Regions from separate parts of the Nonomuraea sp. NPDC049649 genome, predicted to be linked through region 1. Evidence: riboswitches for the same ligand, from Rfam matches in the RefSeq annotation. Region 1 holds a riboswitch; each other region holds the start of a gene.
The links. A riboswitch is a leader RNA that binds a small molecule or an ion and turns the genes downstream of it on or off. The one in region 1 is predicted to bind cyclic di-AMP.
Positions count from the first base shown of each region.

Region 2: another riboswitch for cyclic di-AMP. It lies ahead of AB0J42_RS23660 (C40 family peptidase); the one in region 1 lies ahead of AB0J42_RS01510 (hypothetical protein).
Region 3: another riboswitch for cyclic di-AMP. It lies ahead of AB0J42_RS36620 (hypothetical protein); the one in region 1 lies ahead of AB0J42_RS01510 (hypothetical protein).
Region 4: another riboswitch for cyclic di-AMP. It lies ahead of AB0J42_RS00940 (D-alanyl-D-alanine carboxypeptidase family protein); the one in region 1 lies ahead of AB0J42_RS01510 (hypothetical protein).

Region 1 covers NZ_JBFAOH010000001.1:310,151-317,793, reverse strand. Annotated here, with positions in the region: gene AB0J42_RS01525 (erythromycin esterase family protein) at 1-14, shown strand, start outside; gene AB0J42_RS01520 (rod shape-determining protein) at 97-1,227, opposite strand; gene AB0J42_RS01515 (DUF5302 domain-containing protein) at 1,347-1,547, shown strand; cyclic di-AMP (ydaO/yuaA leader) riboswitch at 1,703-1,841, shown strand; gene AB0J42_RS01510 (hypothetical protein) at 2,045-2,905, shown strand; gene AB0J42_RS01505 (alpha/beta hydrolase) at 2,944-3,792, shown strand; gene AB0J42_RS01500 (hypothetical protein) at 3,957-4,328, opposite strand; gene AB0J42_RS01495 (roadblock/LC7 domain-containing protein) at 4,352-4,726, opposite strand; gene AB0J42_RS01490 (hypothetical protein) at 4,756-5,556, opposite strand; gene AB0J42_RS01485 (roadblock/LC7 domain-containing protein) at 5,560-5,937, opposite strand; gene AB0J42_RS01480 (DUF4032 domain-containing protein) at 6,109-7,329, opposite strand; gene AB0J42_RS01475 (DUF885 domain-containing protein) at 7,352-7,643, shown strand, end outside.
Region 2 covers NZ_JBFAOH010000020.1:9,505-17,147, forward strand. Annotated here, with positions in the region: gene AB0J42_RS23630 (ABC transporter substrate-binding protein) at 1-293, shown strand, start outside; gene AB0J42_RS23635 (sugar ABC transporter permease) at 293-1,165, shown strand; gene AB0J42_RS23640 (carbohydrate ABC transporter permease) at 1,162-2,043, shown strand; gene AB0J42_RS23645 (glycosyltransferase family 4 protein) at 2,046-3,131, opposite strand; gene AB0J42_RS23650 (M48 family metallopeptidase) at 3,128-4,495, opposite strand; gene AB0J42_RS23655 (transglutaminase-like domain-containing protein) at 4,610-5,461, shown strand; gene AB0J42_RS23660 (C40 family peptidase) at 5,510-6,022, opposite strand; cyclic di-AMP (ydaO/yuaA leader) riboswitch at 6,102-6,269, opposite strand; gene AB0J42_RS23665 (NlpC/P60 family protein) at 6,537-7,490, opposite strand; gene AB0J42_RS23670 (NYN domain-containing protein) at 7,597-7,643, opposite strand, start outside.
Region 3 covers NZ_JBFAOH010000069.1:3,737-11,379, forward strand. Annotated here, with positions in the region: gene AB0J42_RS36600 (TrpB-like pyridoxal phosphate-dependent enzyme) at 1-318, shown strand, start outside; gene AB0J42_RS36605 (hypothetical protein) at 358-483, opposite strand; gene AB0J42_RS36610 (DeoR/GlpR family DNA-binding transcription regulator) at 569-1,348, shown strand; gene galT (galactose-1-phosphate uridylyltransferase) at 1,345-2,427, shown strand; cyclic di-AMP (ydaO/yuaA leader) riboswitch at 2,499-2,637, shown strand; gene AB0J42_RS36620 (hypothetical protein) at 2,674-3,624, shown strand; gene AB0J42_RS36625 (hypothetical protein) at 3,672-3,821, shown strand; gene AB0J42_RS36630 (ATP-binding protein) at 3,827-4,303, opposite strand; gene AB0J42_RS36635 (helix-turn-helix transcriptional regulator) at 4,538-5,404, shown strand; gene tig (trigger factor) at 5,557-6,936, shown strand; gene AB0J42_RS36645 (ATP-dependent Clp protease proteolytic subunit) at 7,119-7,643, shown strand, end outside.
Region 4 covers NZ_JBFAOH010000001.1:201,149-208,791, forward strand. Annotated here, with positions in the region: gene AB0J42_RS00930 (FAD-dependent monooxygenase) at 1-675, shown strand, start outside; gene AB0J42_RS00935 (carboxymuconolactone decarboxylase family protein) at 672-1,157, opposite strand; cyclic di-AMP (ydaO/yuaA leader) riboswitch at 1,385-1,529, shown strand; gene AB0J42_RS00940 (D-alanyl-D-alanine carboxypeptidase family protein) at 1,541-2,434, shown strand; gene AB0J42_RS00945 (MFS transporter) at 2,485-3,777, opposite strand; gene AB0J42_RS00950 (LysR substrate-binding domain-containing protein) at 3,813-4,694, shown strand; gene AB0J42_RS00955 (TetR family transcriptional regulator) at 4,713-5,279, opposite strand; gene AB0J42_RS00960 (FAD-dependent monooxygenase) at 5,335-6,480, shown strand; gene AB0J42_RS00965 (CHRD domain-containing protein) at 6,574-7,470, shown strand.

The sequences.
Region 1 (7,643 bases):
CGATCCCGTTCTGACGCAAGCCGGGGCTGGACGTGGTGGGGCTCTCTTCGCGGGAGGAGTTCGGACGGGTCGCGGATCTCTACGAGGGAGAGGGCGTTACGAGAGGGCGCGGGGGCCGGTGGGGCCGAGGCGGTCTACGTAGTGGCCGAGGCCGAGCGCGACCGACTCGACGGGGCGGTCCGCGCGTCGTACCGGGACGCCCAGGGCGGCGCGCAGGCGGCGGGGGAGGCCGCGCAGGAGGGCGCCGCCGCCGGTCAGCACCATGCCGTGGGCGGCGATGTCGCCGGCCAGTTCGGCAGGGCAGTCTTCCAGGGCCGACGCGGCGGCGCGGGCGATGGCCTGGGCGGGGGCCCTCGTGACCTCGTACAGCTGCTGGACGGGGAGCCACGCCACCCGCTGGCGCCGCGAGCCGGGGTCGAGGCCGCGGACGATGACGTGCCGGTCGATCGGTTTCCAGGATGAGCCGGCGCGGAGTTTGGCCGCCTCCGCCTCGGCCGGGCCGACCAGCAGGCCGTGTTCGCGGGCGACCAGGGCGGCGATGGCGGCGTTCACGGCGTCGCCGCCGGTGTGGACGGTCCGGGAGGCGATGACGGCGCCGCAGGCGAGGATGGCGATCCTGGTCACGCGGGGGCCGATGTCGACCACCATGCGCCCGGCGGGCTCGGTGACGGCCAGGCCCGCGCCGAGGGCCACGGCGACGGCGTGGTCGACGAAGTACACGCGCCTGGCGTCCGCGCGGTAGGCGAGGCTCTTGGCGGCCTCGCGCAGGACCGGCGATCCGGCGCCGGGGAGCGCCATCACCAGCCGGGGCCGGGCGAAGGGGTGGCCGTGCACCTTGGTCAGGAAGTGCTTGACCAGCCGTCCGGCGAGCTCGCCGCCCTCGCGCACCGGCCAGCGGGGGACTCCGTCGCCTTGCCGTACGGCTTCCGCGCCGAAGAGGACGCCGCCGCCGGGGGAGCCGAGCACGCCCGGGGGTGGGGAGCCGAAGACGACGTCCTGCTGGGCCACGTACGCGGAGGCGCCGTAGAGGGTGTCCTGGCCGTTGCGGTGGGAGGCGGCGAGGGAGGGGCCGGGGTCGGTGAGGAAGGCGGCCGAGGGTTCGTTGAGCACGATGCCGGCGCCGCGGGCGTAGATCTGCGTGGTGGCGGCGCCGAGGTCGATCGCGAGGTCCCGGCCGAGGAATCCGAGCGGACTCACCCGCCGCCGCTCCGGGGGGAGAAGCTGCATGTCACTTGGTGTTTCCTCGATCAGGTCAAGGCAATACCAAGTCGTCCATGACGGTTTCCGGTTATGCGCTGTCATGGCCGCCGTGCCAAGCTGGCCTCGTACGCACACAGGAGGTCCTCATGGCGGAAACCCCGGAGTCGGAAGTCGGCGAGACTCCCGAGGACGAGATGAAGCGCAAGTTCCGTGAGGCGCTGGAGCGCAAGCGCGGTCAGCAGGCCGGATCCGGCGGGGGTGGCAGGGAAGCCGGCCATTCCAAGATCCACGGAAAGCATGGTCCGGTCGCCGGCAAGCGATCTTTCAGGCGCAAGAGCGGCGGCTGACGCTGGGTGTTCGAGGGGGTACGGCATGCCGTACCCCCTTTTTCTAGGTAGATCTTCGCCCGAATCATGGGGATACCTTTGCGTATGTCCGGTTTGCTCGCTAGATTGGGCCGCATCAACCGGGCAGTGAGCTCGGCTCTTCACCAGGAAGAGGCGACTGCCCGGCGCCGAATCCCGCACCGCGCGGGAACCGGGGACCCATCTCATCTGGGGTGAATCCGGCCCAGGCGGCCGGTAGGGCATCTCCACGTCCGAACCCGTCAGCTAACCCGGTAGGCGAGATGGAGAGGACAGTTTCTTTGATGTATCACCGCAGTTCTTCCCCCCACCGCGGGATCTCATCGACCGCCGGCTGAGCGGCGACATTCTTCCTCATATCTGATCGCGCTCCGCGCGTAGCGTCCGCATGGCCTGAGCCCGGCTACGCCCTCTGACGAGCGCTGTCTTTCCTGTTCCCTCACGAAGGACTTCTGTTTTCCATGTCTGCTCGCTTCAGCATGCGTTCTTTCGCCCTGCTCGCCGCCACCGCCGGCACGCTCGCGCTCGGCTCCGGCGCCACGGTTCTCGCCGACACCGGTGACGACTCCGCCAAGAAGACCGCCAAGGCCACGACCACCCAGAAGGTCCTGCTCAAGGGCAAGACCACGGCCTCGTATTTCTGGGACGACGGCTCCGGCCGCGCCGGCGACACGGGCCTGCCCGCCAGCGGGAAGCCCATGCAGAAGGGCATGGCCGCCAGCCCCAGCTGGCCGCTGCTGACCGAGGGATACGTCATCTACAACGGCAAGAAGGCGCCGTTCTTCGTCGGTGACCGCGGTCCGGGCAACCCCTCCAACCGGGGCATCATGCTCGACTTGGACGCCAAGACCTTCGCCGACCTGACCGGCGGCAAGTTCAACCCGCGCACGCTCATGGTGGACGGCAACGGCGGCAAGGGCCACATCAAGGTCGAGTACGTCATCACCAAGTGGGGTGACGGCCTGGGCCTGAAGAACCACCCGGTCGCCTTCTCCACCGGCGCGTACAAGCGCATGGACCGCAACCCCGCGACCCCGCCCCCGACCGTCCTGGCGGAGGACGAGGCCGAGGAGAAGGCCGAGGAGAAGAAGAAGGCGAAGGACGAGAAGTCCCTCGCCCAGGGCGGGAAGCCCGGCCCGGTGCGGGTCTCTCCGGTGAAGGCCGGCTTCGCCCACACCCAGCCCGTGGCCGAGCGGAAGCCCGCCGAGACCACCGAGGCCGCCGCCACCGGCACCGAGCGGAGCGGCCTGACGGGCGCCGCCGTGGTCGGCGGAGTGGCGCTGCTCGGCGGCGGTCTGGTGCTGGGCCGCGAGCGCATCCGCAGGCTGGTGCGCCGCTGATCTTTGCGGCGGCCCGATCCGAATGACATTCTAGGGCCGTGACCTCGATCGCATCGGCCAACGGCATCGACATCGCGTACGAGAGCTTCGGCTCTCCCGGCGGGCGCCCGCTCCTTCTGATCATGGGGCTGGGCGCCCAGCTCATCCACTGGGACGACCGGCTCTGCGCACAGCTCGCGGAGCAGGGGCACCACGTCGTCAGGTTCGACAACCGCGACGCGGGCCTGTCGACCCATCTCCACGACGCGGGCGCCCCCACTCCCGGCGGGCCCGCGCCCTACCTCCTGAAGGACATGGCCGAGGACACGGCCGGGCTGATGGACGCGCTCGGCTGGCAGGCCGCGCACGTGATGGGCGCCTCGATGGGCGGCATGATCGCCCAGACGCTCGCCATCCAGCACCCCGATCGCGTGCTCACCCTCACCTCGATCATGTCCACCCCCGACCTCGGCGTGGCGCCGCCGACCGAGGCCGCCCGCGAGGCCCTCTTCGCCAAGCCGGTGAGCACCCGGGAGGAAGCCGTCAAGCAGGCGGTGGTGACCTCGTCGGTGATCGGCTCCCCGGGCTACGAGCTCGACCGCGAGCACATCGAGCGGCTGGCAGGGCAGGCGTACGACCGCTGCCACGACCCGGCGGGCGTGGCCCGGCAGCTCGCCGCCATCATGGCCTCGCCCGACCGGACCGAGGCGCTCACCCGGCTCAACGTCCCCGCGCTGGTCGTGCACGGCGCCGACGACCCGCTCATCCCGCTCTCCGGCGGCCAGGCCACCGCGGCGGCGATCCCGGGCGCGGAGCTCAAGGTCTTCCCCGGCATGGGGCACGACCTCCCCGCCCCCGTCTGGCCCGACCTCGTCGAGGCCGTCTCCAAGCTCACCGCCGGCCAGTGACGGCACGTTCCCGCGGGCCAGCCAGAAGGCCCGCGGGAACGTACGGGTGGAAGGGGCGCACCTCGCGAGCTGCCGGGAGGCTCGCTGCCTCACGAGGTGCGCCCCGGCGACGGCACGCGCCCGCCGCGCCCGGGCGCGCGCCGCCGGGTCTTCGGGGCGGAGGGTCAGACCTCCAGCCGCTCCTCGATGCCTTTCAGGTGGTGCCTGGCCAGGGCCAGGTTGGCCCGGCCGCGGTCCAGCGCCAGGTAGAGGAACAGGCCCTTGCCGCCGCGGCCGGATATCGGCCGGATGAGGTGGTACTGGCTGCCGAGCGTGATGAGGACGTCCTCGATGGCGTCGTTGAGCCCCAGCGAGTCCATCGTGCGGAGCTTCGCCTTGACGACCTCGGTGTTGCCCGCCGCGGCGACCTGGAGGTCCAGGTCCTTGGAGCCGCCGAGGGAGCCCAGCGCCATGCCGCTGCCGTGGTCCACGATGGCGGCGCCGATGGACCCGTCGATCGCCATCATCTCCTTGAGAGAGATGTCCATGCTGGCCATGTTCTTCCTCCGTTCGAAAACGATCACTTGTTGCCTGCTGCCACCGCCGCCACCGCGGCGGCGGTCTTGCGCCCCTCCAGCCGGAGCAGCCCGAGGTTGGCGCCGGGCTCAGCCAGGACTGTGAGGACGACGGTGGGCCCGGCGGCGTAGAACGCGGCGTATCCCGCGCTGCCGGAGACGAGCGTCTCCTCCAGATCACCCCGCCCAGCCAAGATCATCATGCGCCGGCTCATCGCCAGCAGCGCCGCCGCCAGCGCGGACACGTGCTCGCTGGTGTCCTCCGCGAGGTCGCACGCGATCGTCAGCCCGTCGATCGTGGAGGCGACGCTCCCCTTGATGTCGGGGGTCCGTTCGCGCAGGAGAACCATCTCCTTGAACACTTCGTGACGCAGTTCCACCGATGGCCTCCTCCTACGTGAGGGGAACCTCACGACAGCTCCTCCAGCGCCTTCCTGAGCCGCAGCAGCAGCTCGATGTCCGTGGGGTCCCCGTTGACGGCCGGGCCGAGCGGGCCGCCGCCGGCGGGGGCGGCCGTCCTGGGCCGGCTGAGGTCCAGGCGCTTGACCCGCTGGGGCAGGGGCGCCGCCTCCTCGGTGACGATCAGCCCCGCCGCCGCCAGCCGGCGCACCGCCAGCAGGACCGCGTACCCGGACCGGCCCATCCGCTTGGCCAGCTCCAGGGGAGTGGCCTCGCCGTCGGCCCGTACCGCCACCTCCCACTGCACGTCGGTGAGGGTCACGCTCTGCCCGGCCAGCCGCGGCGCGAGACGTACCGGAGCGGTGTCCGCGTCGGCCCGCGGCCACGTCTCGGCGAGCCGCGCGCGGCGGCGCGCGCACTCGCGCACCAGGCCGGGCACGTCGAAGTACCACCGCCCGCCGAGCCAGTGCCCCTCGCCGGGCCGGAACTTGGGCCGGGTGCCGGTCGCCGGCAGCAGGAAGAACGCCGCGTCCAGCACCGCGCCGAGCACGCAGTACTGCAGCTCGCCGAGCGTGACCCGGCCCTCCTCCAGCAGCCGGTCGGTGCCGCCGTCGCTCTGCATCCTGCGCAGCGCGGACTCCGGCACCCGGCCCGCCGCCGCGAGCAGCCGCTCCGCGCCGGGCACTCGCGCGCAGGTCATGTACGTGATGCGCCCGTCGTCGAGATAGACGGTTCCGGTACGGCCGATCCTGAGCGCACCGGTGGCCCGTTCCTTGGCGAGCCCGGACAGGAGCGTGTCCAGCGAGGGCATCGGTCACGCCAGCAGCTGCTCGGAGATGGCGCGCAGCCGGTGACGGGCCAGCGCGATGTTCGACCGTTCCGCGTCGAGGCGGACGTAGATCACCAGCGGCCCCTCGAACAGCGTGTCCATCACCCTGATCAGGTGGTGTCCCTGATCGGTGCTGATGAGCAGGTCGCCGATCCGGACGGTGTCGCCGGGGCAGGTGCGGGCCAGCCCGTCCATGCTGGCCCGCAGCATCTCGGTCAGCGCGGCGGCGGCCTTGTCGGCGTCCACGCCGTTCGGCTGCCCGCTGAAGGACACCGCCATTCCGCTCGTATGGTCCACCAGCATCGCGTCAAGCGCTCCCGGTATGGCCATGACTTCGGTCAGGCAGCTGTCGAGTGCGAGCACGGTGACCTCCCTCGCCGTCATGAGGACGTCGCACAGCTTAGGAGAATCGGAAGAGGCGGAAATGGACCGTGATAACGGGAGCCGTACCGAGATGAAGTTGTTTATGACTGAGGCGGAGAAAAACCCTCCGGGGAGGGAGATCTCCGCCGTTTTCGAGAAATGTCGGAGGCGTTATGGAGTTTTATTCACGTTTTCGTCGTCAGGCAGCAGCGCTTTCTCGTCGGGTTTGAAAACCAGCACGTTCTCCACGTACGACTGCACGGCCGCGCTCAGCCCCACATCGGCCCCGGCGGCCTCCGACAGGTACCACCGGTGATCGAGGATCTCGTGGAACAGCTGCGGCGCCTCCAGCTTGCCGCGCAGGTGCGCCGGGATGGCCGCGATCGTCGGCTGGAACACCTCGGCCAGCCAGCGGTGCGCCACGATCGCCTCGTCCTCATGCCGCAGCCCCTGGGCCACCCGGAACCCGTCGAGGTCGTTCAGCAGCCGCCGGGCCTGGTTCTCCTCGGCGTCCAGGCCGGTCAGCCGGAGCAGGCGGCGCTGGTGGTGGCCGGAGTCCACGACCTTGGGCCGGACGATCAGCCGGCCGGTGCCGACCTTGCGCCGCACCATCATCTCGGCCACGTCGAAGCCGAGCAGGTTCAGCCGCCGGATCCGCTGCTCCACCCGGTGCCAGTCGACCTCCTCGATGATCTCGTCCTGGGTCAGCTCCGCCCAGAGCCGGTGGTAGCGGTTGACGATGTCCTCGGCGGTCTCCATCGGGTCGACCGACGGGTGCAGCAGGCCGCCCGCCTCCAGGTCCAGCATCTCGCCGAAGATGTTGAGGTGCGCGGTGTCGATGTCGGCCAGCCGCTGCCCGTCGCTGAGCATCGGGTGCATCTCGCCCGTCTCGGCGTCGACCAGGTAGGCGGCGAACGCCCCGGCGTCGCGCCGGAACAGCGTGTTCGACAGCGAGCAGTCGCCCCAGTAGAACCCGGCCAGGTGGAGCCGCACCAGCAGCACGACCAGTGCGTCCAGCAGCCGGGTGAGCGTTTCGGGCCGCAGCGTGCCGGACATCACGGCCCGGTACGGCAGCGAGAACTGCAGATGACGGGTGATCAGCGCCGCGTCCAGGCCCTCGTCGCGGCCGGTGACGTAGGCGACGGGCTCCACGGCGGGGGCGTCCAGCCGGGCCAAGTCCCACAGCAGCTGGTATTCGCGCCTGGCGTACCGCTCGCTGATCTCCTTGATCGCGTAGACCTTGCCGCCCAGCCGGGCGAAGCGGACGACGTGCCGCGAGATGCCGCGGGGCAGGTCGACGAGGTGATGCTCTGGCCACTCGGCGAGCGGCTGGTCCCAGGGGAGGCGGATGAGGTCGGGATCGCCTAACGTGCCGGTGATCTGAAGGGGCATTCGACCAGGATAGGGTGCGTCGGTGGACGAGTTTCTCAAGTGGTACTTTTCCCGGCGACCGGTCCTGGCGAGCACCCTGGGCGCCGACGGCTACGACCACACCCTCGGCGACTTCTCCGCCGCCGCGTTCACCGAGCGCGAGCGGGAGGAGGCCGCCTGGCTGGCCCGGCTGGAATCCTCCGCCTCCGGCGACCCGATCGACCGCGAGCTCGTGCTCTCCCAGCTCCGCGGCGCGGTCGCGCTGGCCGAGTGGCCCGACTGGCGGCGCGACCCGGCCGTCTACCTCTCAGCGGTCTTCGCCGCCCTGTTCACCC
Region 2 (7,643 bases), on a different contig from region 1:
TGATCAAGCACTTCGCCCAGGCGTCGTCGCAGGACATCGCCACCGAGCTGGACCCCGGCACGCTCGCGGCCAGCTCCAAGGCCGACACCAGCGGCTACAGCGCGCTGCAGAAGCGCGGCGCCGAGCTGGTCTCGCAGGCCAAGCACATCGCCCAGTTCCTCGACCGCGACACCCGGCCGGACTTCGCCTCCACGGTGATGATCCCGTCGCTGCAGTCGTTCATCGACAAACCCGCCGAGATCGATTCACTCGTAAGGAGCATCGAGCAGCAGAAGGTCAACATCTTCCGTTGATGGCCGTCAAGACCCGTCGCTACTCCGCCCGCGACGTGACCGTGCTGGTCATCGGGCTGGGGGTGGCCGTCATCGTCAACGTGGGCCTCATCTGGGGGCCCACGCTGGCCTCCGTGGCCCTGTCCGCCACCGACTGGAACGGCTTCGGGCCGATCGAGTGGATCGGCGGGCGCAACTACGGCGACCTGGCCGGCGAGTATCCGCCGTTCTGGTCGGCCGTCCGCAACAACGTCCTCTGGCTGGTCTTCCTCGGGCTGGTAGCGACACCGTTCGGGCTGTTCTGCGCGGTGCTGCTGGACCGTCGGCTGCGAGGCTCGCGTTTATACCAGAGCGCGTTGTACATGCCGGTGGTGCTGTCACTGGCGGTGGTGGGGTTCATCGCCCAGCTCGTCTACTCGCACGACTACGGCGTGCTGAACGCCGTCACCGGGCTGTCGGTCGACTGGCTGGGCGACCGGTCGGTCAACATCTGGGTGGTCATGGTGGCGGCGGCGTGGCGGCACGTCGGCTACGTCATGATCATCTATCTCGCGGGGCTGAAGGCGGTCGACCCGGCGCTGAAGGAGGCCGCCGCCATCGACGGGGCGAACGAGTGGCAGACGTTCTTCCGGGTGGTGTTCCCGACGCTGCGGCCGGTCAACGTGATCGTGCTGGTGATCACGGTGATCGAGGCGCTGCGCGCGTTCGACATCGTCTACGCGATCAACAAGGGCAGGAACGGGCTCGAACTGCTGTCGGTGCTGGTCACCGAGAACATCGTGGGCGAGGCCAGCCGGATCGGGTTCGGCTCGGCCATCGCGGTGATCCTGCTGGTGATCTCGCTCGGGTTCATCGTCACCTACCTGTCGCAGCTGTTCAAGGAGGAGCGATGACCGCGGCGACGTCGACCGGGCGCAGGGTCCGGCCGCTGCGCTGGCTGCTCCACGTGTTCCTGGCGCTGGTGGCGCTGGGGTGGCTGCTGCCGCTCCTGCTGGCCGTGTACGCGTCGCTCCGCCCGTACGAGGAGACCGCCCGGCTGGGCTACTTCTCGCTGCCCGAGGAGCTGACGCTGGGCTACTACGGGCAGGCGTGGAGCCAGGCCGAGCTGCCCCGCTACTACCTGAACACGCTCATCATCGTGATCCCGGCGCTGGTGCTGACGCTGTTCCTGGCCTCGTTCGTCGCGTTCGCGATCGCGCGGGCGCGGGTGCCGGGCCGCAAGACGCTGCTCATCGTGTTCACCGCGGGCAACCTGCTGCCGCCGCAGGTGCTCATCACCCCGCTCTACTCGCTCTACATCCTCATCCCGCTGCCCGCGTGGCTGTCGGACTCGCAGTCGCTGTACGACTCGTACCTGGGGCTGATCCTGATCCACGTGGCGTTCCAGTTCGGGTTCTGCGTGTTCGTCATGGCGAACTTCATGCGCACCATCCCCGAGGAGATCACCGAGGCGGCGCTGGTGGACGGGGCGAGCCTGTGGCGCCGCTACTGGAAGCTGACGCTGCCGCTCTGCCGGCCGGTGCTGGCGGCGCTGGCCACGCTCCAGTTCACCTGGATGTACAACGACTTCCTGTGGGCGCTGGTGCTCATGGTGTCGGGTGACAAGCTGCCGGTCACCTCGGCGCTGAACAACCTGCGCGGCCAGTTCTTCACCGACTACAACCTGCTGGCGGCCGGTTCGGTGCTGGTGGCGCTGCCGACGCTGATCGTGTTCCAGCTGCTGCACAAGCAGTTCGTGGCCGGGCTGACGCTCGGCTCGACGAAGGGGTGAGCTCAGAGCAGGGCGTGGAAGCGGGCGGCGACCCGGTCCCAGGACCATTCGCGGACCACCCAGTCGCGGCCGGCCTCGCCCATCTTCCGCGCCTGCTCGGGGCGGGTCAGCAGCTCGATGACCGCCCGGGCCACGGCGCCGGTGTCGCGGCCGTCGACGACCAGGCCGGTCTCGCCGTCCCGTACCGCCTCGGGAGCGCCGCCCGAACGGCCGGCCACGACCGGCAGGCCGGTCGCCGCCGCCTCCAGGAACACGATGCCGAGCCCCTCCACGTCGATCCCGCCCCACCGGGTGCGGCACGGCATGGCGAAGACGTCGGCGGCGGCGTAGTAGCCGGGCAGGTCGGCGGCCGGGACGGTGCCGGTGACGACGATCGACGGATGGCCGCCAGCCAGCCTCTCCAGTTTGCGCCGGTGCGGGCCGCCGCCGACCAGGAGCAGCACCGCGTCCGGCACCGCGCCGAGCACCGCGGGCCAGGCCCTGATGAGCCGGTCCTGGCCCTTCCGCGGCACCAGCCTGGACACGCACGCCACCACCGGCCGGCCCGCCAGCCCCAGCTCCGCCTTGGCCGCCTGCGGGTGGAACTGGTCGGGGTCGACGCCGGGCGCGAGCCGTACCAGCTTGTCGTCGCCGATCGCGGCGGCCAGCCGGGCGCGCGTGTACTCGCCCAGGTAGGTGACCGCGTCGGCGTGCGCGCCGATGCGGCGCAGCACGGCGCGGAAGCCGGGCGCGGCCGCCCAGGACGCCTCGTGGCCGTGGGTGAGCATCACCACGCGCCGCGCGCCCGCGGCGCGCAGGCGGGGCGCGAGCAGGCCGAGCGGGGCCGCCGCGCCGAACACGACGGTCTCCGCGCGGTGCTCGGCGACCAGCCGGGCCGCCGTACGGGCGACTGAGGGCACGGGCAGCATGAGCCGTCCCGGGTGGCGGACGACCGGGTACGGCTGACGGCGGTCGAACTCGGCGCAACCGGGCCAGCCGGGGGCGTAGACGGCCACGTCGGGGGTGCGCAGGGCCAGCCCGTGCACGAACGACTGGATGCCGCCCGGGCGGGGCGGGAAGTCGTTGGTGACGAAGACGACGCGGGTCACGGTCCTGGGACGCCGTTCAGCTCCGCCCAGGCGCGGGCCAGGGCGATCCGCTGCGGTGCCGTGGGATGGGAGGCATAGAGCACATATTCCACGGCATCGGGCGACAAGTCGGAAATATTGGCTGTTGCCAGGCGTTTCTGCATCGCCGCGAACGTGACCGGGTCCCGGGTCAGGTCCAGGGCGTGGACGTCGGCCCTGGCCTCGATCTGACGGCTGACGAGGTTCTGCGCGGGGCCGGACAGAAACGTCGCCAGCGTCATCAAGCCCATGATCGCGCCCGCCGCGCGCCAGTCGGCGATCGACGCCACCCCGGCCCGCCTGCGGACCCTGCCGAAGACCAGGTACAGCAGGATCGCGCCGAACGCGGCCCCCAGCGCGCCGATGAGCGTCCCGTACAGGACGTCGTTCTCCTTCGCGTGGCCCAGCTCGTGCGCCACCACCAGCTCGACCTCGGGCTCCGGCGCCTTCAGCAGGTTGTCGTAGACCACGATGCGGCGGGTGGCGCCGAACCCGGAGACGTAGGCGTTCAGCGCGGTGGTGCGGCGGGAGGCGTCGGCCACCAGCACGTCCTCCACCGGCACCCCGTCGCGCTCGGCCATCGCCAGCAGGCTGGTGCGCAGCGGGCCGTCCGGCATGGAGCGGAAGTCGTTGAACACCGGCTCGAACACCACGGGGTAGACGAACGAGGCGGCCACGGTGAGCGCGAACGCCCCCGCCGCCGCCGGGATCCACCAGCGGCGGAACCGCCGGGCCAGCGCCACCACCGCCAGGATCATGCCGCCCAGCAGCGCCGTGCTGATGCCGATGCGCTTGAGCCGGTCGCCCGTCCACGACACCCAGTCCTGCGTGGACAGGCCGTAGTCGCGCAGCACCGTCTCGAACCAGACGCCGAGCGGCCAGCGCAGCGCCTCCTCGATCACTGTGAGCAGGAGCACCCCCAGCAGCACCCGCACCCACCACGGCCCGCGCAGCACCCCGAGAACCTTGGCGCCCAGCGGGGTGGCGACCAGCAGCCCGGCGAACACGAGCGTCAGCCCGAGCGACAGATAGCTCGGCACGCTGGTGGCCGCGTCGAACGCCTGAGAGCGGGCGATCTGCTCAGCGGTGAAGTCCCCCTCGGGACCCGCCGCCGCCACAGGCGTCCCCGCCAGCGCCTCCCACGGCGTCGTCAGCCCCACCACGGCGACGATCACACCCCCGAGCACGGCCGCGGCCACCCCGGCCCACCGCACCTCCCGGGAGCTTCCCTCCGACACCTCCCGCCCGGACTCCCCCGCCGACGGCTCACGGTCATGGCCCGGCCGCGCCTCCTCTTCGGACGTCCGCTCGTCCGCGGTGCCGTTCCTGTCCTCGCCGTCGTCCACTTCTCGTCCTCTCACCCCAGCCGCTGCCCGATGCTAGCCGCCCCGCGCCCGGTTGACCCTCACACGGTGAGAGCCCCTACAACGACAGGGACGAGGACCACCCGAGGGGACGACATGAACACGGACGAACTGGCCTTCTTCACCACGCCGGGCCCGATGACCAGGCTCGAAGCGGAGACCGGCCTCCCCGGCGACGCCGCCGGGCTCTGCGCGATCAGTCAGGGCTTGATCGTTCACGAGTTCCTGGCGGACCAGTACGGCGTCCAGGACGTCGACGCCCGCCGCGAGGAGGTGGAGAACCGCTCGGCGGCCGAGATGGCCGCCCGGATCCGCCGCCTCGACCCACGCGGCCTGGCCGAGCCCCGGCCCCCGGCGCTGCGCATGATCGGCAACTGCCGGCATTTCAGCGTGCTCACGGTCGCGCTGCTGCGCCGGGCGGGAATCCCGGCGCGGGCGCGGGCGGGCTTCGCCGGCTATTTCGGCGAGGGCTGGGTCGACCACTGGATCGTGGAGCGCTGGGACGCCGACGCACATCGCTGGAAGCGTACGGACGCGCAGCTCGACGAGAGACAGACGGAGCTGTTCAAGATCGGCTTCGATCCGTACGACCTGCCGGAGGGCGCGTTCCTGACCGGCGGCGAGGCGTGGCTGCGCTGCCGGAGCGGCCTGGAGGACCCGGAGCGGTTCGGCCTGGGAGAGATGCGCGGCGCGTGGTTCGTGGCGGGCAACGTGGTCCGCGACCTGGCCGCGCTGAACAAGGTCGAGCTGCTGCCCTGGGACGTCTGGGGGATGATCGACACTCCCGTGGACGCCGGGGATCCCCGGGCGGCGCTCGTCGACGAGATCGCCGAGGCGGTCACGTCCGGCGATCTCGCCCGGTGCCGCCGCCTGTACGAGCGCGACGAGGTCCGGGTCGGGCGGACCGTGCGCAGCCACCGCTACCAGCGGGACGTCCACCTCGTATAGCAGCGCGAAGGCCCCGCCCCCGGGAAGGGACGGGGCCTTCGCGGCCGGTCACAGGCCGGGACGGACCGCGCCGGCGAATGACGCCTTGCGCCATCCGCTCACCTTCTCGACGCGCACGGTCTTGCCCGTGCTCGGCGAGTGGATCATCTTGCCCTTGCCGACGTACATGCCCACATGGCCGAGCCCGCGGAAGAACATCAGGTCGCCTGGCTGCAGGTTCTTGTAGGAGACCTTCTTCTTGATGCGTGCGAACTGGCTGTACGTCACGCGCGGGATCTTCACTCCGGCCTTCTTCCAGGCGAACTGGACGAGGCCTGAGCAGTCGAAGGCGTGCGGCCCGGTGGCCCCGTACCGGTACGGGTCACCGATCTGTTTCTTGGCCACCGCGACGGCCTTGAGGGCCTTCATCTTCTGCCGTGCCGCCTTGGTCTGCTTCTTGGACGTGGCGGCCTCGACGGTCTTCACCGTCGTCTCCGCTTCCGCCGGTGCGGATTCGGAGGGGCCGTTCACCGTCTCGGCCTGCGCCGCCGGGACGTGGAGGCCCAGGCCTCCGGCCGTCACGGCAACGGTGAGCGCTGCGCCACGCAGGGCAAGGCGGGACAGACGGGGGTTCTGCGACGAGGTTGACAGGATTGCTCCTTGACTCTTCCACGAACGCCTACCGGGTTAGCTGACGGATTCGGGCCTGGAAGTCGCCCTACGGCGCGCGATGCGCCGACTCACCCCTAGATCCCGCCCTGAAATGGCGGGATCTGGTGGTTCCCCGGCTCCATGCCTCCTGGCTGCATGGATTCGGCAGGTCACCGCCCCGGATCAGAGGTGTCTACGGGTACGGCGGTGACCGCGGATGTGATCGCGACGGGCATGGGATGTCCGCCGCGGGCCAGAAATTACGCCGGAAGGCATGAACTGGCAAAGGGAGGGTCAACAGGTAATGATCTGACAAGAGGGTTGTAAACCCGGCAGCCCCAGCTGGAACTGGGGCCTCGTTACCCTAATGTGACCATACTCACACTTGTGCCCTGACAGCCAGTCAGGTCCCATGTGTCACACAAGTCACAGGAGTTTCAGCTGTTCAGGGGCGTACGGCGCCGACGAGACGGCGCCCGTACGAGGAAAGTGAGACGAGTTTCACCACGTCACCGGTCTGCGGGGCGTGCACGATCCGGCCCTCGCCGGCGTAGATGCTCACGTGCCCCAGCCCCTCGCTGAAGATCAGGTCACCGGGCTGGAGCGCGTCCAGCGACACCCTCCGGTTCGCGCCCCAGGCCCACTGCTGCCACGTCGTGCGCGGCAGGGACACGCCCGCGGCGCGCCAGGCGGCCTGCGTCAGGCCCGAGCAGTCCCAGCCGCCGGGGCCGGTGCCGCCGAACTGGTAGGGCTTGCCGATCTGCGCGAAGGCGAAGTTCAGCACGCTCACGGCGTTCCCGGAGGCGGAGCCGGTGTACTTGATGCCGGTGCTGTGCGGGTTGCCGGGGCGGTAGGCGCCCAGGCGGTCGAGAAGCTTCTTCTGCTGGGCGATCAGCTTCTCGATCTCGGAGCGCTCCTTCTTGATCTTGTCGCGCTCGCGGTCGGCCTCGCCCAGCGCCTTCTGGGCCTTGTCGCGCTCGGCCTTGAGCCCGCGGTTCTCCCGGTCGAAGGCCGCCAGCAGGCCGGCGCGCTCGGCACTCAGCTGCCCGGTCAGCGCCATCTTGTAGAGCAGGTCGTCCGGGCGTTCGCTGGTGAGCAGGGCCGGCAGCGAGGTCAGGTCGCTGCCCATCTTGTAGCCGTCGACCGCCATCGTGACGACCTGGTTGCGCAGCTCCGCGACGGTGGCCACCTTGCGCCGGTAGTTGGTGTTCAGCTTGTCGTAGCGCTTCTTGGCGGTCTTGTAGTTCTCCGTGGCCGTGTTGTAGCGGTCGACGACCTTGTCGGCCCGGTCGTTGAGCTTTTCGAGCTTGGCCTTGGCCTGGGCGACCGTGGGCTGCGGATCGGCGGCCACTCCTCCCGCCGGGACGATGCTCAGCCCGATCGCAAGACCTGCGGCCAACGACGCCCGGCCCAACCTCACAGCCCGCCTCCCGAGGGGATTAGATTCTGGGGCGAAATAGTACAGAAGTAACAGGTGAGGTCTCACCTAAACGCTGATTTGTAATCTAGGCGCGGCCTAGCCTGCGCAGCAGCAAAGATGACGGAACGGGTC
Region 3 (7,643 bases), on a different contig from region 1:
CTGCTGTCGCACATGTACGAGCTGGGCATGTTCGAGGCGGTCACCCGCTCGCAGACGGAGTGCTTCGAGGCGGGGGTCCGTTTCGCCAGGACCGAGGGCATCCTGCCCGCGCCGGAGCCGACGCACGCGCTGGCCGAGACCATCGCGGAGGCGCTGCGCTGCAAGGAGAGCGGTGAGGAGAAGGTGATCCTGACGGCGCTCTGCGGGCACGGCCACTTCGACCTGTCGGCGTACGAGCGTTACCTGTCGGGCGAGATGGAGGACTTCGCGCTGCCGCAGGAGCGCATCGACGAGGCCCTGGACGGCCTGCCGGTGTGAGTGAGGACGCGCCGCCCGCGCCGCGGGCGGCGCGTTCCGTCAGTTGGCGTTGGGGCGCTTGCCGTGGTTGGCCTTCTTCTTCTTGCGTGCTTTCGCTTTGCGGGCGCGCTTGGCCATCCGCTCATCCTCTCGAAGGTCGGTGTACGGGGTCGGACGGAACGTCAATCCCCATCGGACCTCCGGAACAACCTCACAATCCTCAACATTTTCATGTCATAATTTGGTGGAATCTGTTGGAAGGGGTGGGGGAGTGCTCGCACAGCAGCGTCAGCAGGCGATCCTCGAACGCGTGCGCAGCCAGGGTGCTGTCCGGGTGGCCGACCTCGTACGCGAGCTCGGCGTCTCCGACATGACCATCCGCCGCGACCTCGAGGTGCTCGCCGACCGGGGGCTGCTGGAGAAGGTGCACGGCGGCGCCACCGCGATCGGCCCCGGCTCCACCGAGGAGCCCGGCTTCACCGCCAAGTCGGCCAGGCAGCAGCAGGAGAAGGAGGTGATCGCGCGCCGCGCGGCCCAGCTCGTGCGCCCCGGCACCGCGGTCGCCCTGTCGGCCGGCACCACCACGTGGCAGCTGGCGCACCACCTCATCGGCGTGCCCGAGCTCACCGTGATCACCAACTCGATCCCGGTCGCCGAGGTCTTCCACCGCAACCCCCGCGCCGACCGCACGGTCGTGCTCACGGGCGGCGTGCGCACGCCCTCCGACGCGCTCGTCGGCCCGGTCGCGGTGGCCGCGATCCGCCGCCTGCACGTCGACACGCTCTTCCTCGGCGTGCACGGCATGAGCGTGCGCGCCGGATTCACCACACCGAACCTGCTGGAGTCCGAGACCGACCGGGAGCTGATCGCCGCCGCGAGCCGGCTCGTGGTGCCGGCCGACCACACCAAGTGGAACACCGTCGGCATCAGCACCATCGCCGAGCTGTCGGAGGCCGACGTGGTGATCAGCGACGCGGGGCTGCCGGAGGAGGCGCGCAGGGAGCTGGCCGACAGGGCCGGAGAATTGATCATCACGGAGGGGGCGGCGTGAAGCGAACCATCACCCAGCTGGCCGACGGCCGGGACATCATCTACTTCGACCGCGACGACGGCGCCGACCGCGGCGCGGTCGACAAGCGGCCGCTCGACCCCCGGCCGCCGGCGTCGGAGCTGCGCTACGACCCGCTGACGGAGGAGTGGATCGCGATCGCCGGTCACCGGCAGACCCGGACGTTCCTGCCGCCGCCCGACGAGTGCCCGCTCTGCCCGTCGACGGACACGCGGGCGTCGGAGATTCCGGCGTACGACTACGACGTGGTGGTGTTCGAGAACCGCTTCCCCTCCTTCTCCGGAAATTTCGGGACTTATGAGGATGTCGGCGGCCTGAGCGAGGTCCGCCCCGGTGTGGGGCGGTGCGAGGTGGTCTGCTTCACCTCGGCACACGACTCGTCGTTCTCCCAGCTCTCCGACGACCAGGTGGAGCTGGTCATGGAGGCCTGGGCCGACCGTACGGCCGAGCTGTCCGCGCTGGAGGGCGTCGAGCAGGTCTTCTGCTTCGAGAACCGGGGCGAGGAGATCGGCATCACGCTCTTCCACCCCCACGGGCAGATCTACGCGTACCCGTACGTGACGCCCCGCACCAAGCTGCAGCTCGGCGCGGCGCGGCGGTACGCCGGGCGTAAGCCGGGGCGCAACCTGTTCGCGGACGTGCTGGCCGCCGAGCGGGAGGCCGGGGAGCGGGTGGTGGCGGCCAACGAGCTGTGGACGGCGTTCGTGCCGGCGGCCGCGCGCTGGCCGTTCGAGGTGCACCTCTACCCGCACCGGCAGGTGCCCGACCTGGCCGCGCTGACCGGGGCCGAGCGTGCCGCGTTCGCCCCGCTCTACACCTCGGTGCTGCGCGCCCTGGACGGCCTGTTCGGGGTGCCCATGCCGTACATCTCGGCCTGGCACCAGGCGCCGGTCCGGCAGGACCGCGAGCTGGCCTACCTGCACCTGGAGCTGTTCAGCATCCGGCGGGCGCCGGGCAAGCTGAAGTATCTGGCGGGCTCGGAGTCGGCCATGGGCGCGTTCGTCAACGACGTGCTGCCGGAGGAGGCCGCGCGCATGATTCGATCACAGGTAGATCACTAAAAGATTTCCATTTAGGTGGCATTACTCGTGATCTACCACTACTATCCCTTTCCAGCACGGCCTTAATCCGCCGTGCGGACATGCCTAATCCCGGGCGAGTGGCCCGGGAGCCGGGGACCCACCGCACCTGGGGTGAATCCACTTCGGTGGTAGGGAGCGCTCCCGTGCCCGAACCCGTCAGCTAACCCGGCAGGCAGAGGGAGAGGACCTTATTACGTGGCGGCAGCGTCCCCCGCGCACCGTGCCATGGGTTGGATCACCGCTGCGGCGGTGATGTTCACCCCATTCCTGACGACGTTCGTGACGGCGGCGCCCGCCGCCGCGGAGCCCAAGCCCACCGAGGCGCAGCTCCGCAAAGAGCTGAAGCAGCTCAACACGAAAGTCGACAAGCTGATCGAGCGCTACAACCTCAAGCGCGTCGAGCTGGCCGAGGCCCGCAAGAAGGCCGAGGCGGCCGAGGAGCGGCTGGCCACGGCCGAGAAGACGCTCGCCGCCGCCGAGGACCGGGTGGCCGAGCTGGCCCAGCTCCAGTACCAGAACGGCGGAGGCATGCGGCTTCCCAGCATGATGACGCTGCCCGACGGGCGCAGCGTCGCCCTGCTGGAGCAGCTCACCGCCGAGCAGCAGGCCCAGGTCGCCAAGGTGGCCAAGGCCCGCGACGAGCGCAAGAGGGCGGCCGACGAGGCCGCGGCGCTGGCCGAGGAGATCGCGGCCGACGCCGCCGAGGTGGCCGGTCAGCGCAAGGAGGCCGAGGGCGTCATCAAGGACATCCAGAAGAAACTGGAGGACCTGGTGCCGTTCGCCACCGGCCGCCGCTCCGACGGCACCTGGGCGCCGCAGCTCCCGTCAGGCCCCGACAACATCACGCCGCGCACCCGGCTGATGAAGACCGAGATCGCCAAGAACTTCGCCCTGCCGTACACCGTGGGCTGCTTCCGGTCCGGATCGAGCGGCGAGCACCCGCTGGGCCGGGCCTGTGACTTCATGATGAGCGTCGGCGGCACCATGCCGACGCCGGCCAACTCGGCGCTCGGCGACCGCATCGCCGACTGGGCCATCAAGAACCGCGCCAAGCTGGGCGTGAAGTACGTGATCTGGAAGCAGCGCATCAACCACGGCTCGGGCTGGCGCGGCATGTCCGACCGCGGCAGCATCACCGAGAACCACTACGACCACGTCCACATCTCGATGCACTGACGTGGCGGCCTACCCGCCCGTTCCGGGCCATACGGCACAATGCCCCTGTGAAGACCTCTTCGCTCGCCGCGGGCGCGGCCGTGGTGTTCGTGGTGACCGCGTTCGTCGTGGACGGGCGAGGGCTGGTGGCGTTCCTCTGCGTGATGGCGCTGCTCTGCCTGGCCGCGTCGTTCTTCCTGGACCGCCGCGGCTCCTGACCCCGTCAGGCGCCGGCGTGGAAGAGCGCCCAGACGGCCTTGCCGCCGCGCGCCAGCGGGTCCCAGCCCCAGCACTGGCTGTAGGTCTCCACGATGTAGAGCCCGCGGCCGTTCTCGGAGATGAAGTCGGGCTCCTTGCGCCGCGGCACGTCGTCGCTGGGGTCGGTGACGGCCAGCAGCACGTGGGGGTCCACCCGCATCAGCAGCAGGGTGATCTCGTGCGCGCCGTGCGCGTACACGCCGTATCTGACGGCGTTCGTCACCAGCTCGGAGACCACCAGGGCCGCGTCGTCGCCCAGCTCTGACAGACCCCAGCGGTCGAGCGTCGAACGGGTGACGTCCCTGGCCGTCTTGACCGAGTCGGCCTGAAAGGGGAGGGGACACGCGGTGGTGTACGGCTTGGCCGAAGTGAGCAACTGGTCGAAGCCCATCTCACGCTTGATCTGAAGACAGTCGGCCACGGCCAGAGGGTCCTCCACCATCCCGCCGTAACCTCCCAGTTGCCATCGCCCTAGTGCAAGTTTTGCCCAGAATGCACTAAGCCATCATGGGTCACGAGCGGGGGCCGCTGCAAGACCCGAATGCACGTGCAGGTGCAATGTGCACCAGCATGGGGGGTGGTCGCGCGGAGTTCCAAATCGGACACCGGGCTGAGACCTTGTCATACCAGGCGATGTGGTGTCACTGTGTGGGGCGGACGCTTGATAGGAGGCAGAGTGACGCAGAACCAACCGGGTTCCGGCCCTACGGCGCTGCGCATCCTTCTGGGCTCCCAACTCCGCAGACTGAGGGAGAGCAAGGGCGTCAGCCGCGAGGAGGCGGGGCACCTCATCAGGGGCTCCGAGTCCAAGATCAGCCGCATGGAGCTCGGCCGGGTCGGCTTCAAGGAGCGGGACGTCGCGGATCTGCTGACGCTGTACGGGGTCACCGACGACGAGGCGCGCGAGGCCGTGCTCGACCTGGTGGCCAGCGCGAACGAGCCCGGCTGGTGGCACCGCTTCAACGACATCCTCCCCACCTGGTTCCAGGCGTACGTCGGCCTCGAGGAGGCCGCCACCCGGATCAGGACGTACGAGGTCCAGTTCGTCCCGGGGCTGCTGCAGACCAAGGAGTACGCGCGCGCGGTCGTCACGGCCGGATCGGCCGGGCTCTCGCCCGAGGAGATCTCCCGCCGGGTCGACCTGCGGCTGGAGCGCCAGCGGATGTTCGACAGGCCCGACAGTCCCGTCTTCTGGGCGGTGATCGACGAGGCCGCGCTGCGCCGGCCCATCGGCGGCGCCGAGGTGATGCGGGCCCAGATCGAGCACCTGATCGACCTCATGCGCCAGCCGAGCATCACGATCCAGGTCATGCCGTTCAGCTTCGGCGGGCACAGCGCGGAAGGCGGCGCGTTCACCATCCTGCGCTTCGCGGACACCGAGCTGCCCGACGTGATCTACGTCGAACAGCTCGCCAGCGCTCTCTACCTGGACAAGCGCGAGGACGTAGATCGCTACACGGAGGTCATGGAGCGGCTGTGCGCCGTCAGCACCACACCTGACGAGACGGTGGAGCTGCTACGCGCCATCGCGGATGAGTTCTGAGAGCTACCGCGTCTGCCCTAGACTGACCGTTGGCGCTTGGAGCCGCCGTAGCGGAGCATGCCCCAGCGTCGATTACGTGGGCGCGGCGCGCGAGCCGTACCGAAATGGACGTGCCCGCGAACACTCTGAAGTTTGATCAAGGAGACCACCCCGTGAAGACCGCTGTCGAGGAGCTCAGCCCGACCAGGGTGAAGCTCACTGTCGAGGTGCCGTTCGACGAGCTGCGCCCGAGCATGGATGCGGCATACAAGAAGGTCGCGCAGCAGGTACGGGTCCCCGGGTTCCGCCCTGGCAAGGTCCCGGCGCGCATCATCGAGCAGCGCTTCGGCCGGGCGGTGGTGCTGGAGGAGACCCTCAACGAAGCGGTGCCGAAGCTCTACGGCCAGGCCGTCGACGAGGTCGACGTGTTCCCGGTCAGCCAGCCCGACATCGAGGTCACGAAGATCGAGGACGGTGAGCAGATCGAGTTCACCGCCGAGGTCGACATCCGTCCCAACTTCGACGTGCCCGAGTACGAAGGCGTCGAGATCACGGTGGACTCCGCCACGGTCACCGACGCCGACGTCGACGCCCAGCTCGACGCGCTGCGCCAGCGCTTCGCCACGCTGACCGGCGTCGAGCGCGCGGCCGCCGCCGGCGACTACGTCGTCATGGACCTGCGGGCCGAGATCGACGGCGAGAACATCGAGGAGCAGCAGGCCAGCGAGGTCTCCTACGAGGTCGGCGCCGGCTCGATCCTCCAGGGCCTCGACGACGCGCTCGTGGGCATGTCCGCGGGCGAGGAGAAGACCTTCCGCACCGAGCTCGTCGGGGGTGAGAACGCCGGCCAGGAGGCCGACGTCATCATCAACGTCAAGTCGGTCAAGGAGAAGGTGCTGCCGGAGCTCGACGACGAGTTCGCCCAGCTCGCCAGCGAGTTCGACACGCTGGAGGAGCTCAAGGGCAGCCTGCGCGAGCAGGTCCGCCGCACCAAGCTCATCGACCAGGTGATGCAGGCCCGCGAGAAGGCCCTCGACACGCTCCTGGAGAAGATCGACATCCCGATCCCCGAGAGCGCGCTCAAGGCCGAGATCGACGCCCGCAAGCACAACCTCGACCACCAGGTCGCCGAGAGCGGCCTGAGCCGCGACGCCTACTTCCGCCTCTACCAGACGACGGAGGAGGAGCGCTTCGCCGAGTTCGAGACCACCTCGGCCCGCGCCATCAAGGTCGGCTTCGTGCTCGACAAGATCGTCAAGGCCGAGGAGCTCGGCGTCTCCGAGCAGGAGCTGACCAACTTCGTGGTCCGCCGCGCCATGGAGATGGGCGTCCAGCCCAACCAGCTGGCCCAGCACCTCGCCGACAACGACCAGCTCACGCTGGCCATGGTCGAGATCGTCCGCGACAAGGCGAAAGCGGTGCTCGCCGACTCCGCCAAGGTCGTCGACACCGAGGGCAACGAGGTCGACCTCAAGGCCATCTACACCGAGATCAACGGTGAAGAGGTCGTCGAGGAGCCCGCGGAGTCCGAGGAGCAGAAGGCCGAGGCCTGATCACTCCCACGCTCGTCCGGAGCCCCCGACCGGCCCGATGCTGCGGGCCGGCCGGGGGCTTCACGCGTACCTGAGGCATGCGCCGTCAGCGAACAGCCCGGGGACCGGGCATGACCTGTAGGCGGCGCGCGTTAGGGTCACAAGCAAAGCCCATCGATTACGACGCATCGGAAGGTGAAGCTGTGAGCAGCCCGCCGACCTTCTTCCAGCCTGAGTCGCGAGGCCGTGAAAACGGCGCGGCCTTCCGGCTTGAGGATCAGCTTTACCAGCGCCTGCTGCGCGAGCGGATCATCGTGCTCGGCCAGGAGGTCAACGACGAGATCGCCAACCGGATCTGCGCCGAGCTGCTGCTCCTGGCCGCCGACGACCCGGAGCGCGACATCACTCTCTACATCAACTCGCCGGGCGGCTCGGTCAGTGCCGGCATGGCGATCTACGACATGATGGAATATGTGCCCAACGACGTGTCCACCGTCGTCATGGGCCTGGCCGCCTCGATGGGGCAGTTCCTGTTGTCGGCCGGGGCCCAGGGCAAGCGCTACGCGCTGCCCCACGCCCGGGTCATGATGCACCAGCCCTCGGGCGGCATCGGCGGCACCGCGGCCGACATCGCCATCCAGGCCGAGCAGATGCTCTACGTGAAGAAGATGCTGGCCGAGCGGATCGCCGCCCACACCGGGCAGCCGCTCGAGGTCATCGAGCGCGAC
Region 4 (7,643 bases), 110 kb from region 1:
GACCTCAGCGAGGTCTCGGTCCACATCGGCCCGCGCTGCCATTTCGTCCAGTACGGGCTGCGCGGCGGCGAGATGCTCAACCAGGTCGCGGTCTTCCAGTCGCCCAAGGCGCTCGCGGGTGAGGCCGACTGGGGCACGCCGGACGAGCTCGACGGCGCCTTCGCCGCGGCCTGCGAGGAGGTCCGGCAGGGCATCCCGCTGATGTGGCGCGACCGCTGGTGGCGGATGTTCGACCGCGACCCCATCATGACGTGGGTGCACGGCAACATCGCGCTGCTCGGCGACGCCGCCCACCCGCCGCTGCAGTACATGGCGCAGGGCGCGATCATGGCCATCGAGGACGGCTGGGTGCTCGCCCGGCACGTCGCCGCCCGCCGCGCCGCGGACGGCACGGTCGACTGGCCGGGCGCGCTCGCCGCGTACGAGGCGGTCCGTCCCGAGCACTGCCGGCGCGTCCTGCTCACCGCCCGCGACTGGGGCGAGCTGTGGCACCTGGACGGACTCCCCCGTCTCCAGCGCAACGCGATCCTGCGGGCCCGCGACGTCCACGACTACTCCTTCATCGACTGGATCTACGGGCCGACGGCGCTCACCCCCGAGGAGGAGCCGCCGATGTTCACGCCCATCCCGCTCGACTCCGTACAGACGGACCTGTCCGCGGCGGGGGCCGGCTAGTTCGCCAGGCCGGAGAACACGCCGGGCTCGTAGGAGCCTCCAGGGTTGCGCACGATCACGTTGAGCCGGTTGTTCGCGTTGATCATGGCGATCAGGGAGACGAGCGCCACCAGCTGGTCCTCGTCGTAGTGCCGGCGCGCCTGCTCCCACGTCTCGTCGGACACGCCGGTGTGGGCGTCGGCGAGCCGGGTGCCCTCCTCGGTGAGGGCCAGCGCGGCCCGCTCGGCCTCGGTGAACACGGTCGACTCCCGCCAGGCCGCGACCAGGTGGAGCCGGGCCTGGGTCTCCCCCGCGGCCGTGGCGTCCTTGGTGTGGTAGTCGATGCAGAATCCGCATCCGTTGATCTGGCTGGCGCGCAGCATCACCAGGTCCTGGGTGGTCTGGGGCAACGGGGATTGGTGGATGGCCAGGACCACGCTGTGCATCCGTTTGGCGATCTTCGCGCCGAGCGCGCTGGCCCTCAGGTCGAGACGGGGTTGCATATCGGTGTCCTCACTAGGTGACGGCGCGTGCCGCGCGGCAGAACCGGCGCGGCACCCCTGACGTGCAGAACTTCCCCGGGGAGCCGATCCTTGTGCCGGTACGGCACGATCACGAACCTTTCGTGACGGATCCGAGACAGCCCCTTGACCGATTTGTGGCCTTTGGGTAGTTTTGGAGCTTGCAGTGGTGGTTTGACCGCTGCCGTTCATTGCCCGGACCGCGCCCTCTCGCGCGGCCGCCTAATCCGCCATCTTCGCGGAGCCGGGGACCCACTCTCTCTTTCCACCGGGGTGAATCGGCGCACGCACGCCGTAGGGCACTTCCACGCCCGAACCCGTCAGCTAACCCGGCAGGCGGCATGGAAGCTAGGAGCAACTCCTTCATGCGTCTCACTCACCGGCTCAGCCATGCCCTGCTCGGATTCGCCGTCGCCGCGGGCGCCGCGACCGCCGGCGCCGGCGCCGCCCAGGCCGCCGACTCCGCGCCCGCGGCCGCCGTCCAGCAGCACAAGCCCGCCGTCAAGGCCCCGGCCGTCCTCGGCGAGGCCGCGTACCTGGTGGACGCCGACACCGGCCAGGTGCACCTGAGCAAGGAGGCCGACCTGCGCAGGCCGGTCGCCAGCCTCACCAAGGCGATGACCGCGTACACCGTACTCAAGCAGGCCAAGCCCACGGACAAGCTCACGATCAGCGACGAGGACGTCCGATACGCGGCCCAGGGCGGCGCGGCGGTCGCGCACCTGCGCGCCGGCGACACCCTCACCGTCGAGGACGTGCTCCACGCCCTGATGCTCCCCTCGGGCGCCGACGCCGCCCACGCGCTCGCCCGCACCTACGGCCCCGGCGTCCCCGCCTTCGTCGCCAAGATGAACGCCACCGCCGCCGAACTCGGCATGACCGGCACCCAGTACGTCAACGCCGACGGCATGCCCTACGGGGGCGGCGGCCACTCCACCGCCCGCGACCAGGCCACCCTCGCCAAGGCGGTCCTGGACAACGAGGCACTCAAGGAGATCACCTCCACCCGCTTCTACACGCTCAAGGCCACCCCCGAGCACGGCCCGTACTCCTGGAAGAACACCAACCGCCTCCTCGCCAACCCCGGCGCCGTCGGCGTCAAGACCGGCTTCACCCGAGCGGCCGGCTACACCCTCTCCTTCGCCGGCGAACGCGACGGCAACCGCGTGATCGGCGTCATCCTCGGCGAGACGGACTCCGGCCGCCGTTTCCAGACCGCCCAGGCCCTCCTGGACTGGGCGACCGCCCGCACCCGCTAGAGGCTCCCGCAGCCCGCGTACCGGCGTGAGCAAGACCGGCGAGCCCCGCCTCACGCCCGCTGGGGCGCGGCCACCGTGACCGGCGGTTCGCGCAGCACGCGTACGGGCGACAGAAAGACCGGGAGGAAGGCGATCGCCAGGAAGACGCCCCCGGTCCAGAGCGCGGCGCGGGCGCCGGCCACCTCGCCGATCACCCCCGCCGCGGCGGCGCCGACCGCGAGCGCGCCCGTCAGGACGAAGCGGAAGGTCGCGTTCATCCGCCCGAGCAGGTCATCCGGCGTCATCCGCTGCCTGATGGTCACCCCGAGGACGTTGTCCATGCCGGTCTTGAACATCGCCAGCAGCCAGCCGCCCCCGGCCACCCACAGCCAGGGGCCGTGACCGGCGAGCGGCACCAGCAGCCCCGCGGGCGCCAGGCAGAGCCCGGCCCATCCCAGAGTCGGCCCGTACCCGATCCGGCGGGACACCGGCCCGGCGCAGCGAGCCCCCAGCAGCAGCCCGGCTCCGCCCGCCGCCCAGAACAGGCCGAGCGCACCCGCCGGAAGCCCGAGCTCCCGGACGAACAGCACCGGCAGCATGGTGTTGGCCATCGAGGACCCGAGATTGATAAGGGTCCCGGTGAACGCGAGCGCCCGCAGCTCGCGGCTGTCGAAGACATGACGGACCCCCTGCTTGATCTGCGCGGACAGCCGCACAGACGTCCCGTCCACCGCCTGCGCGGCCGGAGTGGCGGGCAGAGCCAGGAGCCGGAGCGCCGACGCGAGATGCCCGACCGCCGCGCAGGCCAGCGCCACAGGCGCGGTGAGCAGCTGGACGAGCCCGCCACCCGCGCCGCGCCCTGCCACGTTCCCGGCGGCGATCAGGCTCACGATGACCGAGTTCGCCTGGACCAGCCCGTCCCGGCCCACCAGGCGCGGCAGCGTGCTCTGGGCGCCGACGTCAGCGAAGACCGTGGCACATCCGTTCAGCAGGGCGACCACGTACAGCTGGCCGAGCGTGAGCGAGCCCGCCCACCAGGCCAGCGGCACGGAGGCGGACAGCGCGAACCGCGCCAGGTCCGCGCCGATCAGCACCCGCCGGTGGCGCATCCGATCCACCCACGCGCCGGCTGGCAGGCCGATGAGGAGAAAGGCGACGGTGCTCAACGTGGCCAGCACGCCGACCTCACCGGGACCGGCGTCCAAGGCGGACACGGCCACGAGCGGGACGGCGACGTAGCCGATGTTGACGCCCAGCTGGCTCAGGGTGGTCGCGGTGAACAGTGTGCGGAAGCCCGGGTTACGCCAGGCCGAGTCATGGTGCATGGCGCCGTTCAGGCTGCCCCATCCCACTTGGTAGGACAAGTGAAAGATTCTGGCTCTGCGTTAAGCTTTTCTTCATGCTCGACGTGCGGCGCATGCAGATCCTCCGCGCGGTCGTCGCCGGCGGCTCGGTGACCGCCGCGGCGGCCAACCTCGGCTACACCCCGTCCGCCATCAGCCAGCAGGTGGCCGCCCTGGAAAAGGAGGCCGGCCTGCCACTCCTGGAACGCGCCGGCCGGGGCGTGCGCCCCACAGCGGCCGGTCGCCTGCTCGCCGACCACGCCGCCGTGATCAGCCGGCAACTCGCCGAAGCCGAGACCGAGCTGGCCGATCTCCGCGCCGGCCGCACCGGACGGCTGACCATCTGCTACTTCGCCTCAGCCGGCGCCCCACTCCTGGCCCCGGCCCTCGCCGTCTTCCGGGCCCGGCACCCGGGAGTACGCATCGACCTGCGCATCACCGATGACCCGCTCTCGGATGTCGCCCACGACCGCGCCGACCTGGCCCTCGTCGTCACCCCCCACAGCCGCCACCCCGGCGTCCGCCTCGTCCACCTCCTCGACGACCCCTACCGCGCCGTCCTGCCCCGCGGCCATCGGCTGGCCGCGCAGCGAGTCCTCGACCTGTCGGACCTCGCCGACGAGCCCTGGATCCGCGGCGAACGCCCCGGCCCCTGCCTCACCCCGATCCTCGACGGCTGCGCCGCGGCGGGCTTCAGTCCCGGCTTCGTGGTGGAGAGCGACGACTACCCGACGACGCAGGGCTTCGTCGCCGCCGGCCTCGGCGTGAGCCTGCTCCCCCGCCTGGGCCTGACCGGCCGCCACCCGGACGTCGTCGTCCGCAGAGTACGCAGCCCCGAGCCGGCCAGAGCGATCCACGCGGCCGTGAGAGAGACCTCGGCAGCTCAGCCCGTCCTCGACCGACTGCTCACCGCTCTTCAGGAGACAGCCCGGAGGTAGGGCCGTAGCGTCCAGGTTTCAGCCCCGATCGGCGCAGCCGTGGAGCATGCCCTCGACCAGGTTCTGGACGAGTTCCCTGGTGACGGTCTCCGGGGGCTCGGTGACCAGGGTGAACAGGGCGCCGGAGTAGAGCGCGATGAGGGCGGCGATCTTGTCGCGGGAGGTGGTGAGGCCGAGTTGGTCGTGCTGGCCGGCGGTGATCTGGAGGGCGCCGCCTTCCAGGCGGGCGAGCACCGCGGCCAGCGCCGGCCGGCGGGAGGCCTCCAGGCGGAGCTCGAAGATCGCGAGGTAGCGGCGGCGCAGGGTGGTGGCCGCCGTGAGCAGTGATTCGGTCAGGAGTTCGGCCAGCGTGGCGGGCTGTTGGACGGCGTGGCCGGTGTCGGCGTGGTGCAGTTCGGCGACGCGTTCGGCGACCGCGATCAGGAGGGCTTCCCGGCTGCGGAAGTAGTTGGACGCCGTGCCCGGCGGGAGCTGCGCCGCCTTCTCGACCGCGCGGTGGGTGAGCCCGTGCACGCCGGAGGACGCCAGCAGGTCGATGGCGGCGTCGGTGAGGGCGCGGCGGCGGGCCGGGTTCGAGGGCGGCATGGGGCCATGTTACCAATGAGCGTAGTAGTACGATCGTAGTGAATGGGAGGTCCTGATGAGGATCGCGGTGGTCGGCGGCGGGCTCGGCGGGGTGGCGGCGGCCGTGGGGCTGCATCGGGCGGGTCATGAGGTGACGCTCCTGGAGCGGGGCGCCGAGCTCCGGGAGGCGGGCACCGGGATCGTGATCATGCCGAACGGGCTCCGCGCCCTCGACGCGCTGGGGCTGGCCGGAGGCGTGCGTGAACAGGGCGTTCACGCCTTAAGGGCCGGGCTGCGCGACCGGCGCGGGCGGCCGCTGCTCGTGACTGAGGCGGCCGGGGCGCAGCAGGAGGTCGGGTCGGTGGCCATCGTCGAGCGCGCCGAACTGCACCGGGCGATCCGCGCGCCGCTGCCCGCCGGGCTGGTGCGGACCGCCACCCCGGTCGAGCGCCTCGACGTCGGGCCCGGCCGCGTGACCGTCGTCAGCGGGGGCCGTCCCGTCCTGGAGGCGGACGCGGTGATCGCGGCCGACGGCATCGGCAGCAGGCTGCGCGCCCAGCTCTTCCCCGCCCATCCCGGGGTGCGCCGGACCGGGCGGCTGGACCTGCGCGGCATGCTGCCCCGCCCGGCCGGCGTCGGCCCGGAACTGCTCGCCTGCCAGCTGCTCGACCGGCGCACCGGGGCGATGTTCGGCCTGTTCCCCGTGGGTGAGGACCGCCTGTACTGGTTCACCGACAGCGTCCTGCGCGGCGCTCCGCCCAGTCCCGAGCAGGGACGCCGGGAGATGCTGTCGCTGATGGCCGACTGGCACCCGCTGGTCCCGGAGCTGATCGAGGCCACCCCGCCCGGCGACGTCCACGTGGACGCGATCGGCCGCCTGGCCCGGCCGCTGCCCTCGTTCGTGGCGGGCCGGGTCGCGCTGCTCGGCGACGCCGCGCACGCCATGCCGCCCGACCTCGGCCAGGGCGCCAGCCAGGCCTTCGAGGACGCCGCCGCGGTGACCCGCCACCTGACCGGCGCCGGACCGGCGGACGTCGCGCGAAGGCTGCTGCGGTATGACGCCGAGCGCAGGCCCGCCGCCAACCGGATCATGCTGGCGGCCTCGCGCCAGTCGCGGCTGACCTCGCAGACCGGCGTCACCGCGTGGCTCCGCGACGCGCTGCTGCGCGCCGTCCCCTCGCGGCTGGCCACCCGCCGGCTCGCCGCCCTCTGGCACGTCTGAGCCGTCAACCCGTAATTTTCCACATTCCCCCGGTTGAACTGGGCGGTGCAGGCAGCCGTACCACGCCACAGGACACAGCGAAGGGGTCAACTCATGAACCAGCGCACCCTCGTGGCTCCCGGCCTGGCCGCCGCCGCGCTGATCGCCACCGCGCTCAGCCCGGTCTCCGCCGAGGCCGTCACCCCCGTCTACCTGGCAGCGACGCTCAAAGGCGCCAACGAGGTGCCCGTCAAGGGAGCGAAGACCGGCGACCGCGACGGCAGCGCCCTGGCGATCTTCCGGATCCACGGGCAACGCGTCGACTACGCCGTCAGGTGGCACGGGCTGGCCGCGCCCAGCGGGTTCCACATCCACCGGGGGCAGCCGGGTGAGAACGGCCCCGTCACGGTGCCGTTCTTCGGCAAGGCGCTGCCCAAGACGCTCCACGCCGTCAAGGGCACCGTCCGGGTCAAGGATCTCGGGCTGCTCCGCCGTATCGTCACCAACCCCGGCAACTGGTACGCCAACCTGCACAACAAGCAGTTCCCCGGCGGCGCCGTGCGGGCGCAGCTCCACCGGATCCACCCGGTGGAGCTGGAGTCCGTGCTGTCGTACGGGTTCGGCCGGACGCTGACGACCCGGGCGGACGGCCGCCAGGAGGTGCCCGCCCCCGGCACGAAGGCCGGCGACCGCGACGGGCGGGCCGGGTGGCTGGTGCAGCCGCAGGGCAAGCGGGTCTGGTTCGCCACCGCGTGGAAGCGGATCGGGGCACCGGTCGCCGCGCACATCCACCGCGCCCCGAGAGGCGAGAACGGCCCCGTGGTCGTGCCGTTCTTCGCCGCCGGCAAGGGCCTGCCGGCCGGCATCAACGGCGTCGCCGGCAGCACGCCGGCGCCCGCCGCGGTCGGCCGCCGCATCTGGAAGAACCCGAAGAACTGGTACGTGAACCTGCACAACAAGCAGTTCCCCGGCGGCGCCATCCGCGGCCAGCTCTACCGGGGCGACTGGTAACGGCCAGGGCGTGACGGAGGACTGGGCTGCCCGGTAGCGCGAGGGCGGGATGCCGCAAGGTAGGTGACGGATGGCGGGCGACCTTCCGGACCGTCTCGGGCCGTCTTCCTCCACGGCGAGCGCGGCGGTGGCCAAGTCTCGGCTCCTTGATCGACCGGGTGCTACCGTGGGCA